Halorhodospira halophila: one gene and its partner. The main gene of each other region encodes a partner of the protein of the gene in region 2 in a complex. Links are inferred from orthologs where the notes say so. Each region holds a gene or a part of one and is shown on either strand. Other genes may lie near its edges.

Evidence for each region. Proteins that work in one complex are often made in the same cells at the same time.
Region 1: the proteins of pabB (region 2) and CCR79_RS11100 are in contact, whole or in part, in a solved structure (PDB 8RP0), measured with the Escherichia coli proteins. The link is inferred for Halorhodospira halophila from one-to-one orthologs.

Annotation. Positions count from the first base shown.
Region 1 is NZ_NHSN01000025.1:371,534-375,376, forward strand. Bases 778-3,777 are described here. They hold CCR79_RS11100 (anthranilate synthase component II), read right to left. Parts: upstream 2,575-3,777; coding sequence 1,981-2,574; downstream 778-1,980. Other genes in these bases: trpC (indole-3-glycerol phosphate synthase TrpC), read right to left, coding at 778-910; trpD (anthranilate phosphoribosyltransferase), read right to left, coding at 907-1,935; trpE (anthranilate synthase component I), read right to left, coding at 2,571-3,777. Also shown: more of trpC, read right to left, coding at 92-777; more of trpE, read right to left, coding at 3,778-3,843. UniProt on the Escherichia coli protein: Part of a heterodimeric complex that catalyzes the two-step biosynthesis of 4-amino-4-deoxychorismate (ADC), a precursor of p-aminobenzoate (PABA) and tetrahydrofolate.
Region 2 is NZ_NHSN01000029.1:33,456-39,483, forward strand. The notes cover bases 1,836-4,708. They hold pabB (aminodeoxychorismate synthase component I), read right to left. Parts: upstream 4,000-4,708; coding sequence 2,671-3,999; downstream 1,836-2,670. Other genes in these bases: CCR79_RS11725 (HDOD domain-containing protein), read left to right, coding at 1,842-2,687; CCR79_RS11735 (AMP-binding protein), read left to right, coding at 4,134-4,708. Also shown: phbB (acetoacetyl-CoA reductase), read right to left, coding at 158-904; polyhydroxyalkanoate synthesis repressor PhaR, read right to left, coding at 1,169-1,699; more of CCR79_RS11735, read left to right, coding at 4,709-5,867; CCR79_RS11740 (YebC/PmpR family DNA-binding transcriptional regulator), read left to right, coding at 5,951-6,028. UniProt on the Escherichia coli protein: Part of a heterodimeric complex that catalyzes the two-step biosynthesis of 4-amino-4-deoxychorismate (ADC), a precursor of p-aminobenzoate (PABA) and tetrahydrofolate.

The sequences.
Region 1 (3,843 bases), on a different replicon or contig from region 2:
CTGGCGATAACGCCACCGTTGTAATGGACAGTAGCTCCGCGGCCGACGTTCCGTGGAACACCCGCCGCGCGGCCCACGGCCACCCCGCCGGTCACGCCCCAGCGGGGCCGCCGAAGAGCTCGGCGAGCCGTTCCCCCGGGCTCTCCGCGGACATGAACGCCTCGCCGACCAGGAAGGCGTGGATGCCGGCCGCGCGCATACGGGCCACATCCCCGGCGGTGTGGATGCCGCTCTCGGTCACTGCCAGGGCACCGGAGGGCATCGCCCCGGCCAGCGCCTCGCTGGTTGCCAGATCGGTATGGAAGGTCCGCAGGTCCCGGTTGTTCACGCCGACCAGCGCCGGCCCCAGCGGTGCGACCCGGGCCAGCTCCTCGGCGTCGTGGACCTCGATGAGCACATCCATGCCCAGTTCCACCGCCAGGGCGTGCAGCTCTGCCAGCTGCGCATCACCCAGCGCCGCGGCGATAAGCAGGATGCAGTCCGCCCCGAGGACACGCGCCTCGTAGACCTGATAGGCATCGACGGTGAAGTCCTTGCGGAGCACCGGCACGGTGACGGCCTCGCGGGCCTCCTGCAGATGGGCGTCATCGCCCTGGAAGAAGTCGCGGTCGGTCAGCACCGACAGGCAGGCGGCACCGTGACGCTGGTAGTCGGCGGCGATGGCCGCCGGCCGGAAGTCGTCGCGGATCACGCCACGGCTGGGCGAGGCGCGCTTGATCTCGGCGATGACCCCGGCGCCGCCGGCCTCAACCCGCTGCAGCAGCGCATCGCAGAACCCGCGGGTCGGCGCCAGGTCGGCAGCGGCGGCCGACAACTCGCGCAGCGATCGGGCCTCGGCGCGCTCGACCACCTCCTCGGCCTTGCGGCGCAGGATGCGGCGCAGGATATCCGGCGTCCCGGTGGCGCTCATTGGGCGAGCTCCCGGGTCGTCGCCACGAAGCGCTCCAGGGTCTGGGCGGCGGCCCCGGAGGTCATGAGTTCCCGAGCCCGCTCCACACCACGACGCAGATCGGGCGCCTCACCGCCGACATAGAGCGCGGCACCGGCGTTGGCGGCGATCAGCTCCATGGCGGCAATGCGCTCGCCGGCGAAGGCGGCACGGATCATCGCCAGGCTGTCCTTGGTGCCGGAGATGGTCACCTCATTGAGCGGCGCGCTGCGCAGCCCCAGATCCTCCGGCGTGACGGTGTACTCCTCGATCTGCCCGTTGCGCAGCTCGGCGATCCGCGTCGGGGCGGCGATGCTGATCTCGTCCAGCCCGTCCTCGGCGTGGACCACCAGCACATGATCGCTGCCCAGGGTCTGCAGCACCTCGGCCACCGGGCGCACCCACTCCTGGCCGAACACCCCGAGCAACTGGCGCCGCGCCCCGGCCGGGTTGGACAGGGGGCCGACCAGGTTGAACAGGGTGCGCACACCGAGTTCCTTGCGCGGCCCCACGGCGTGCTTCATGGCGCTGTGGTGCAGCGGGGCAAAGAGGAAACCGACGTTGACCCGGCGGATGCACTCGGCCACCGCCTCGCTGCTGAGCTCCAGCGTGGCGCCGCAGGCCTCGAGCAGATCGGCACTGCCACTGCGCCCGGAGACCGAGCGGTTGCCGTGCTTGGCCACCGGGATGCCCCCGGCGGCGGTGACGAAGGCGGCGGCGGTGGAGACATTCAGGGTGCCGCTGGCATCACCGCCGGTGCCGCAGGTGTCCACCAGGCGGTGGAAGTCGTCGCCGACATCGACCCGCTCGGCGAGCTCACGCATGACCGAGGCAGCAGCGGCCATCTCCTGGACCGTCTCCCCCTTCAGGCGCATGCCGATGAGGAAGCCACCGATCTGCGCCGGCGTGGCCCCACCGGTCATGATCGTGCGGAAGACCGCGGTCATCTCATCGGGGCTGAGGTCCTGGTTTTCCGTGATTCGACGAAGGGCGGCGGTTAGGTCCATGGGGTGCCTCGGTTTTTTGATGGTTCAGGGTACTAGGGGCAGGGTTCAGGCGACGGCGCGGGGCTGCTCGAGGAAGTTGCGTAGCAGATCGTGGCCGGACGATGTGAGGATCGATTCCGGGTGGAACTGCACCCCCTCGACCGGGAGACGGCGATGGCGCAGACCCATGATCTCGTCGACGGCGCCGTGGGCCCCCTCGGTCCAGGCGGTGATCTCCAGCTCCTCAGGGAGGCTTTCGCGCTCGACGATCAGCGAGTGGTAGCGGGTGGCCTCCAGCGGCTCGGGGAGGCCGGCGAAGACTCCCTGGCCGCGGTGACGCACCGCGGACGTCTTGCCGTGCATGACCTCGCGGGCCCGGACCACGCGGCCACCGAACACCTGCCCGATGGTCTGATGCCCGAGACAGACGCCGAGGATGGGCACCTCGCCGGCCAGGCAGCGGACCACCTCAAGCGACACGCCGGCCTCGTTGGGCGTGCAGGGCCCTGGCGAGATCACGATGCGCTCCGGACGCAAGCGGCGCACCTCATCGGCACTGATCTCGTCGTTGCGCACCACCTCGACCCGGGCACCCAGCTCACCCAGGTACTGGACCAGGTTCCAGGTGAACGAGTCGTAGTTGTCGATCATCAGGATCATAAGCCAGCCTCGGCCATCTCGACGGCGCGCAGCAACGCCCGGCCCTTGTTCAGGGTCTCTTTCCACTCCAGCTCGGGGACCGAGTCGGCGACCACCCCGGCGCCCGCCTGGACATGGACCTGGCCATCGTGGACCACCGCCGTGCGGATGGCGATGGCGGTATCCATATTGCCCGACCAGGACAGATAGCCGACGGCCCCGGCGTAAACGCCCCGCTTGACCGGCTCGACCTCGTCGATGATCTCCATGGCGCGGATCTTCGGCGCGCCGGAGACTGTCCCGGCGGGGAACGTGGCCCGCAGCACGTCCATGGGGCCGAGCCCGGGACGCAGCCGGCCAACCACGTTAGAGACGATGTGCATGACCTGGGAGTAGCGCTCCACCACCATGCGCTCGGTCAGGCGCACGGTGCCGGTCTCGGCCACCCGGCCGACGTCGTTGCGCCCGAGGTCGATGAGCATCACGTGCTCGGCGATCTCCTTAGGGTCCGAGACCAGTTCCTGCTCCAGCTCCCGGTCGCGGGCTTCGGTGGCCCCGCGCTTGCGGGTCCCGGCGATGGGACGCACGGCCACCTCGCCATCCTCGAGGCGGACCAGGATCTCCGGCGAGGATCCGACCACCTGGCACGCACCCAGATCGAGGAAATACATGTAAGGCGACGGATTGGTGCAACGCAACGCCCGGTAGAGATCGAGCGGCTCGGCGCTGAACGGCATGCTCATGCGCTGCGAGGGAACCACCTGCATCACGTCGCCTGCAGCGATATACTCGCGGATCCGCTCCACCGCGTCCTCGAAGCCGGCCTGGGTGAAGTTGTAGCGGGGCTCGCCGGCCGCCACACCACGCCCCCGGGACGGGGGCCGCTGCACGGGCTCGGCCAGCCGCGCGGCCAGCTCGTCGAGCCGGGCTAGCCCGGCCTCATAGGCGCCGGGCTCGCGCGGGTCGCAGTGGACCACCAGGTAGAGCCGGCCAGCGAGGTTGTCGAAGACCACCACCTCCTCGGCCTCCACCAGGCAGATATCCGGCAGCCCCAGGGCGTCTTCCGGGGCCCCCTCAGCCAGGCGCGGCTCGACGTAACGCACGGTATCGTAGCCGAAATACCCCACCAGCCCGCCGAGAAAACGCGGCATCTGCGGGAATCCGGAGGGCGTTGCGGCGCGGTGGCGGTGCTGGTAGGCCTCGATCCAGGCGAGCGGATCGCGAACCTGCTCCTCGTCGACCAGCGCGCCGTCGCGGCGAACCTCGACCCGGTGGCCGTAGACGGCGATC
Region 2 (6,028 bases):
CTCACCGCAGGCCCGCTTGGCGCCTGGCCGCCGGAGTCCGGCGCGCCGGGTGGGCCGCGGCATTGTTGCTACGCAACATGATAGCCCCGTCACATTGGGCTGTCAAATACTGCCCGCCCCTGAGCAATCGCTGATCACCGGGGCGGGCCAAACCGGCTCAGAAGCTGCAGAACTGACCACCGTTGACCGGCACATTGGCGCCGGTGATGTAGCCCGACTCGTCCGCTACCAGGAAGCCGATCACCCGCGCGATCTCACCGGGCTCGGCCATGCGGCCCGCCGGGATCTGCGAAACGATCTGCTCGCGCACGTTATCCGGGATCGCCGCCGTCATGCTCGTCGCCACGTACCCGGGTGAGACGGTGTTCACCGAGACACCCTTACGTGCGTTCTCCTTGGCCAGCGCCATGGTGAAGCCGTGCATGCCGGCCTTGGCCGCGGAGTAGTTCGCCTGACCGAACTGCCCGGTCTGACCGTTCACCGAGGCGACATTGACGATGCGCCCGAAGCCGCGATCCCGCATGCCGTTGAGGAACTGGCGCGTGACGTTGAACACGCTGTCCAGGTTGATGTCGATGACATCCTGCCAGTCCTGGTGCTCCATCTTGTGGCAAAAGGCGTCACGGGTGATGCCGGCGAGATTGACCAGCACCTCCACCTCGCCGTAGGCCTGCTTCATCTGTTCGGCCATGCGCTGGCAGGACTCGTAATCCGCCACGTTGCACTCAACGTAGCCGACCTCGTAGCCCTCCTCGCGCAGCTGCGCCTGCCAATCCTCAACGCGCTCCGCCTTGGCGTCCACGCAGGTGGTGACCACGCGATATCCCTGCGCGGCGAGTTCGCGACAGACAGCGGTGCCGATGCCACCGTTGCCTCCGGTTACCAGGGCCAAACGACCTGCCATATCGGTATTCCTCGCTTTTCTGCATTGGACTTGCACGCAGCGGGCGCACGGCCGGATGCCGCGCTGCACCACTTTTGTGCATCGCAGCATATGCTGCGCCTAAGAAGCTTATGCTGCGCCGCAGCGAGTGTCAACGCGGGCCGGCAAGCCCGGCCAACGACGGCGCAGGGCGGAATCTGGAGGGGTTACGGGAGACCTGCGAAATCACCCGGCACAGCGCACCCTGGAAAGCCGGAAAGCCTTGGCGGGGTCAGTTATTCAGCTTTACTGATCCTGGCGGTGGCGACCGGGGCCCCGGTTGGAGGCGGGCGGATCCTCGAACCCGCCGCTGCCTTCCTCGTCACGGCTGCCTTCCTCGTCGCGGCTGCTGTCCATCCCGCTCATCTGGCGCCACAGGGCCAGGTTACGCTCGGCGAACTGGGTCATGATGTTCATGGGGTTATGGTCCATGAACTCGCGGGTACGCTGCTGGAAGACGCGCTGCTGATCCGCCCAGAGCTCCAGGCTCTTCTCCAGATAGCTGGTGAGCATGTTCTGCATGTTGCCGCCGTAGGCCCGGATCAACTGGGCCAACAGCTGGCTGGAGAAGATCGGCTCGCCCTCCTCCTCCTCCTCGCTGATGATCTGGAGCAGGATGCTGCGGGTAATGTCCTCACGCGTCTTGGCGTCGACGACCTGGAAGTCGACACTCTCGAGCACCAGGCGCTTGACGTCGGCCAGGGTGATATAGCTCGAGATCGCCGTATCGTAGAGGCGGCGGTTGGGGTACTTCTTGATGATCCGGGTATCTGACATTCAGGGCCTCCGGCGCGGGCAACCGAACCCTATGCTGCGGTGCGTAGAGTGTCAAGCGAGTTGCTAACATGGGGGAGAACTTTCACGCGGCGCTGGCCCGACCCCCCAGGCTGGCCCCACCGAACCGCAACCGAGGTTTCTCATGGGCAACGCCGACCGGGTGGCCACACTGGAGCGGCTGGGTGATTCCGAGACCCTGCCCGCCCTGCCCTACGTCGCTCACGACATCCTTGTGGCCACCAGCCACAACGAGGTCAACATCAGTGATGTCGCCGAAACCCTGGCCCGCGAGCCGGGCCTGGCGGCGCGCATCGTGGCCATCGCCAATTACGCCTTCTTCTCCCGGCGCGAGACCGTCTACTCGCTCGAGCAGGCGATCATGCGCATCGGGCTCAACCGGGTACGCGTGCTCGCCACCTCGCTGCTGCTCAACGAACTCTTCCGGACCGCCCAGTGCCCACACTTCCAGCTGCAGCGCTATTGGCACGAGGCCCTGGGCACCGCCTTCTGTGCCGCCCGCCTCGCCCCCGATGCCGCGCCGCGCGAGAGCCGCGACGCCGCCTATCTGGGCGGCGTCCTGCACAGCATCGGCCTGCTCCTGCTGGTCCACATCTTCCCGCAGACCATGGATGAGATCCTCGCCGAACATGAGGCGGACCCGGAGCGCTCGCTGGCCGGACTGACCTACCAGGCGCTCGGCTGCGACTACGGCGAGGCCGGCGCACTGCTGTTGCGCGAGTGGTCGATCCCCGAGCCGATCGCCGTCGCCACCGAGAACGCCCACCGCGACCGCTACGAGGGCCCCCACGCGGACCTGGTGGCCACCATCCGGTTCGCCAACGAGTGGCTGCAACGGGGCTTCGATCCGGAGCAGTGCGCCGACGCCCCGCCCATCCCGCAGCGCAAACTCGAACGCGTGAGCACCGCCTGCCGCGAGGAGTACGAGGCCCTGGCAGCCTTCGCGCAGCTGCTCAGCGGCGACGACTGACCGCCGCCGCGGGCCCTCCGCCTTCGGCCAGTGACAGGAAGCCGGCGGCCTTGTCCTCCGTCTCCTGCAGCTCGGCCTCGGCGGTGGAGTCCGCTACCACGCCCCCGCCGGCCCAGTAGGTCATGGTCCCGCCGCGACAGGTGGCGGTCCGAATGGCGATGCTGGTGTCCATGCGCCCGTCCAGCCCCAGGTAGCCGATGGCCCCACAGTAAACACCGCGCGGCCCCGGCTCGAGCTCGGCGATGATCTCCATGGCCCGGCGCTTCGGCGCACCGGTGATGGAACCGCCGGGCAGGCAGTCACGCAGTAGATCGGTGGCACACCGCCCCGGCGCCAGGCGTCCGGTCACGGTGCTGACCAGATGGTGCACGCTGGCAAAGCGTTCCGCCCGGCACAGCGAGGGCACCCGCACGCTGCCCACCGCGCACCCCTTGCCCAGGTCGTTGCGCAGCAGGTCCACGATCATCACGTTCTCGGCCCGGTCCTTGGCACTGCCCAACAGATCACGCCGGGCCGCCGCATCCTCAGCCGGATCGGCCGCCCGCGGCCGGGTGCCCTTGATCGGCTCCGTGGTCACTCCCCCATCGCCATCGAGATGCAGGAAACGCTCCGGCGACAGGCTGAGCACATCGCCCCCGGGGAAGCGCAGCCACGCCGCGAACGGTGCCGACGAAGCGGCGCGCAGGGCGAGGTAGGCGGCCCGCGGATCGCCCCGGTAGGGCACCGAGAAGCGGCGGGCCAGATTTACCTGATAACAGTCGCCGGCGTGCAAATACGCCTGCACCCGCCGGAAGGCGGCGGCGTACCCGTCGGCCTCCGGTTCGCGCCGGAGCGCTCCGGCCGTGGACCACGGCTGCACGCTGCCACCCGCCTCCCGGCGCCGCGCCATATCGGCCAACCAGTCCTCATCGAGGCGCCGCCCCACCGCCATGCTGCAGCCGTGATGATGGTCGGTGATCACCGCCTGCTCGTAGATGCCCACCGCCATCTCGGGCATGCCGGGGTCCGGTCCCCCCACCCCCATCAGCCGCCGCCCCAGATCGTAGCCGAAATACCCCACTGCGCCGCCAGTGAACGGCCAGCGGCCATCGACCGGCAGCGGCCCGAGGGCATCGAGCTCGGCGGCCAGGTGCGCCAGCGGATCGCCGCCGCGGCGCTCTACTCGCCCGCCGCGGCGGATGGTGGTCTGCCCGCCGGCGGCGACCAGGGTAACCGTCGGCCGGGCGACGAGGATGTCGTAGCGCGCTCCGGCGCAGCCACCGTGGCCCGAATCGAGCCACGCCGACCACGCCTCGCCGCCAAGCGCGCGCATGGCCGCGGGTCCATCAGCGATGTACGGCAGGGTTCGGATTCGCAGGGGTGCAGACACAGTGATGGTGCTCCGGACAGATCAGATCGTTTAACCTCACAACGACAAAAAAAACCTACGGTCGACGGAGGAGAACCATGAGCGATCAAGGCGCCGCCGCATTCTACGATGCCCGCCCCTGGGAGCGCTGCTACGGCACCCGTCACGGCACCGACCCGACGCTGCAGGAACTGACCACGGTGGCGGACATCGCCCGGCGGCGGGCCGAGCAAACCCCGCGGCTGCCTGCCTACACCGCCTGCCTGGAGAACGGCCTGCATGCCAGCCTGGATTTCGCCACCGTCGACCGCCTGGCCGACTGCTTCGCCGCCTGGCTGATCGCCGAAGCCGGGATCCGCCCCGGCGACCGGGTGGCGCTCCAGATGCCCAACTCCCTCCCCTACCCGATCGCCGTCTTCGGCACTCTGCGCGCCGGCGCGGTGCTGGTGAACATCAACCCGCTCTTCACCCCGCGGGAGATGCAGCACCAGCTGAGCGACAGCGGCGCACGCGTGCTGGTCATCGTCGATCTCTTCGCCGACAAGCTCTCCGGCGCCCTGACCGGAACCGCGGTCGAGGAAGTGGTGCTGACCGGCATCGCCGACCTCTTCCCCTGGCTCAAACGCGGACTGGTCCACGGCGTGCTGCGGGCCAAGCGCGAGATCCCGGCAGCACCGCCGAACGCCCGCCGGCTCGGGGCGGTCCTGAGCCGCGGCGAACACCTGGGCCCGCAGCCCTGGCCCGAGCGCGGCGCCGACGACCTCGCCCTGCTGCAGTACACCGGCGGCACCACCGGGCTACCCAAGGGCGCAGAGCTGCGCAACCGCAACATCCTCGCCAACCTCGGCCAGATCAGCGCCATGGCCGGCGACGCCATCCGCCCGGGGCAGGACGTGGTCCTGACCGCGCTGCCGCTCTACCACATCTTTGCCTTCACCTTTAATCTGCTGACCTTCCACCACTACGGCTGCCGAAACATCCTCTGCCCCTCGCCGCGACCGGTGGACAAGCTGCGCAAGGCCTTCGAACAGTTCCCGGTCAGCAAGTTCTCGGCGGTCAACCTGCTCTTCCACGGCCTGCTGCAGGCGGAGTGGTTCCGCAACAACCCGCCAAGGCACCTGGATTTCGCCATCGCCGGCGGCACCGCCCTGCACCGCAGCACCGCCGAACAGTGGCGGTCGCTCCTTGGCCACACCCCACTCGAAGGCTACGGACTGACCGAGACCAGCCCGGTCCTGGCGGTGAACCCGCCCCACGGCGAGAACCGCCTGGGCAGTGTCGGGGTTCCACTGCCCGGCACGGATGTGCGCATCGTCGACGACAACGACCAGCCCGTCCCCCAGGGCCAGACCGGCGAGATCGTCGGCCGCGGCCCGCAGGTGTTCGAAGGCTACTGGCAACGCCCCGAGGAGAACCGCCTGGCACTGCGCGGAGGATGGTTCCACACCGGTGACATCGGCTACATGGACAGCGACGGCTACATCCACATCGTCGACCGCAAGAAGGACATGATCGACGTCTCCGGCTTCAACGTGTACCCCAATGAGGTCGAGGAGGCCCTCGCCGAGCACCCGGCCGTGGCCGAGGTCGCCGTAGTCGGCGCGCCGCGGGGCGAGGCGGGCGAAACGGTGGTCGCATTCGTGGTCACGCCCGGCGACGAGGAACTCACCGAGCCGGAGCTGATCGATTTCGCCCGGCAGCAGCTGACCAACTACAAGGTACCCCGGCGGGTGATCTTCCGCGACGCCCTACCCAAATCCGCCGTGGGTAAGCTACTGCGCCGCGACTTGCGCGAGGACGCCCGGGCCGTGATCGAGCCGGCCGCGGCGTAAGCGGCTCCTCGGAGCCAACCCGGCGGGCGTGGTATCCTGACGCGCTCGAGCGACCCCCCGACGAGCAAGCCTGTAGAGGATCCATGGCTGGACACAGCAAGTGGGCCAACATCAAGCGCCACAAGTGGGCGCAGGACGCCAAACGGTCCAAGATCTTCACC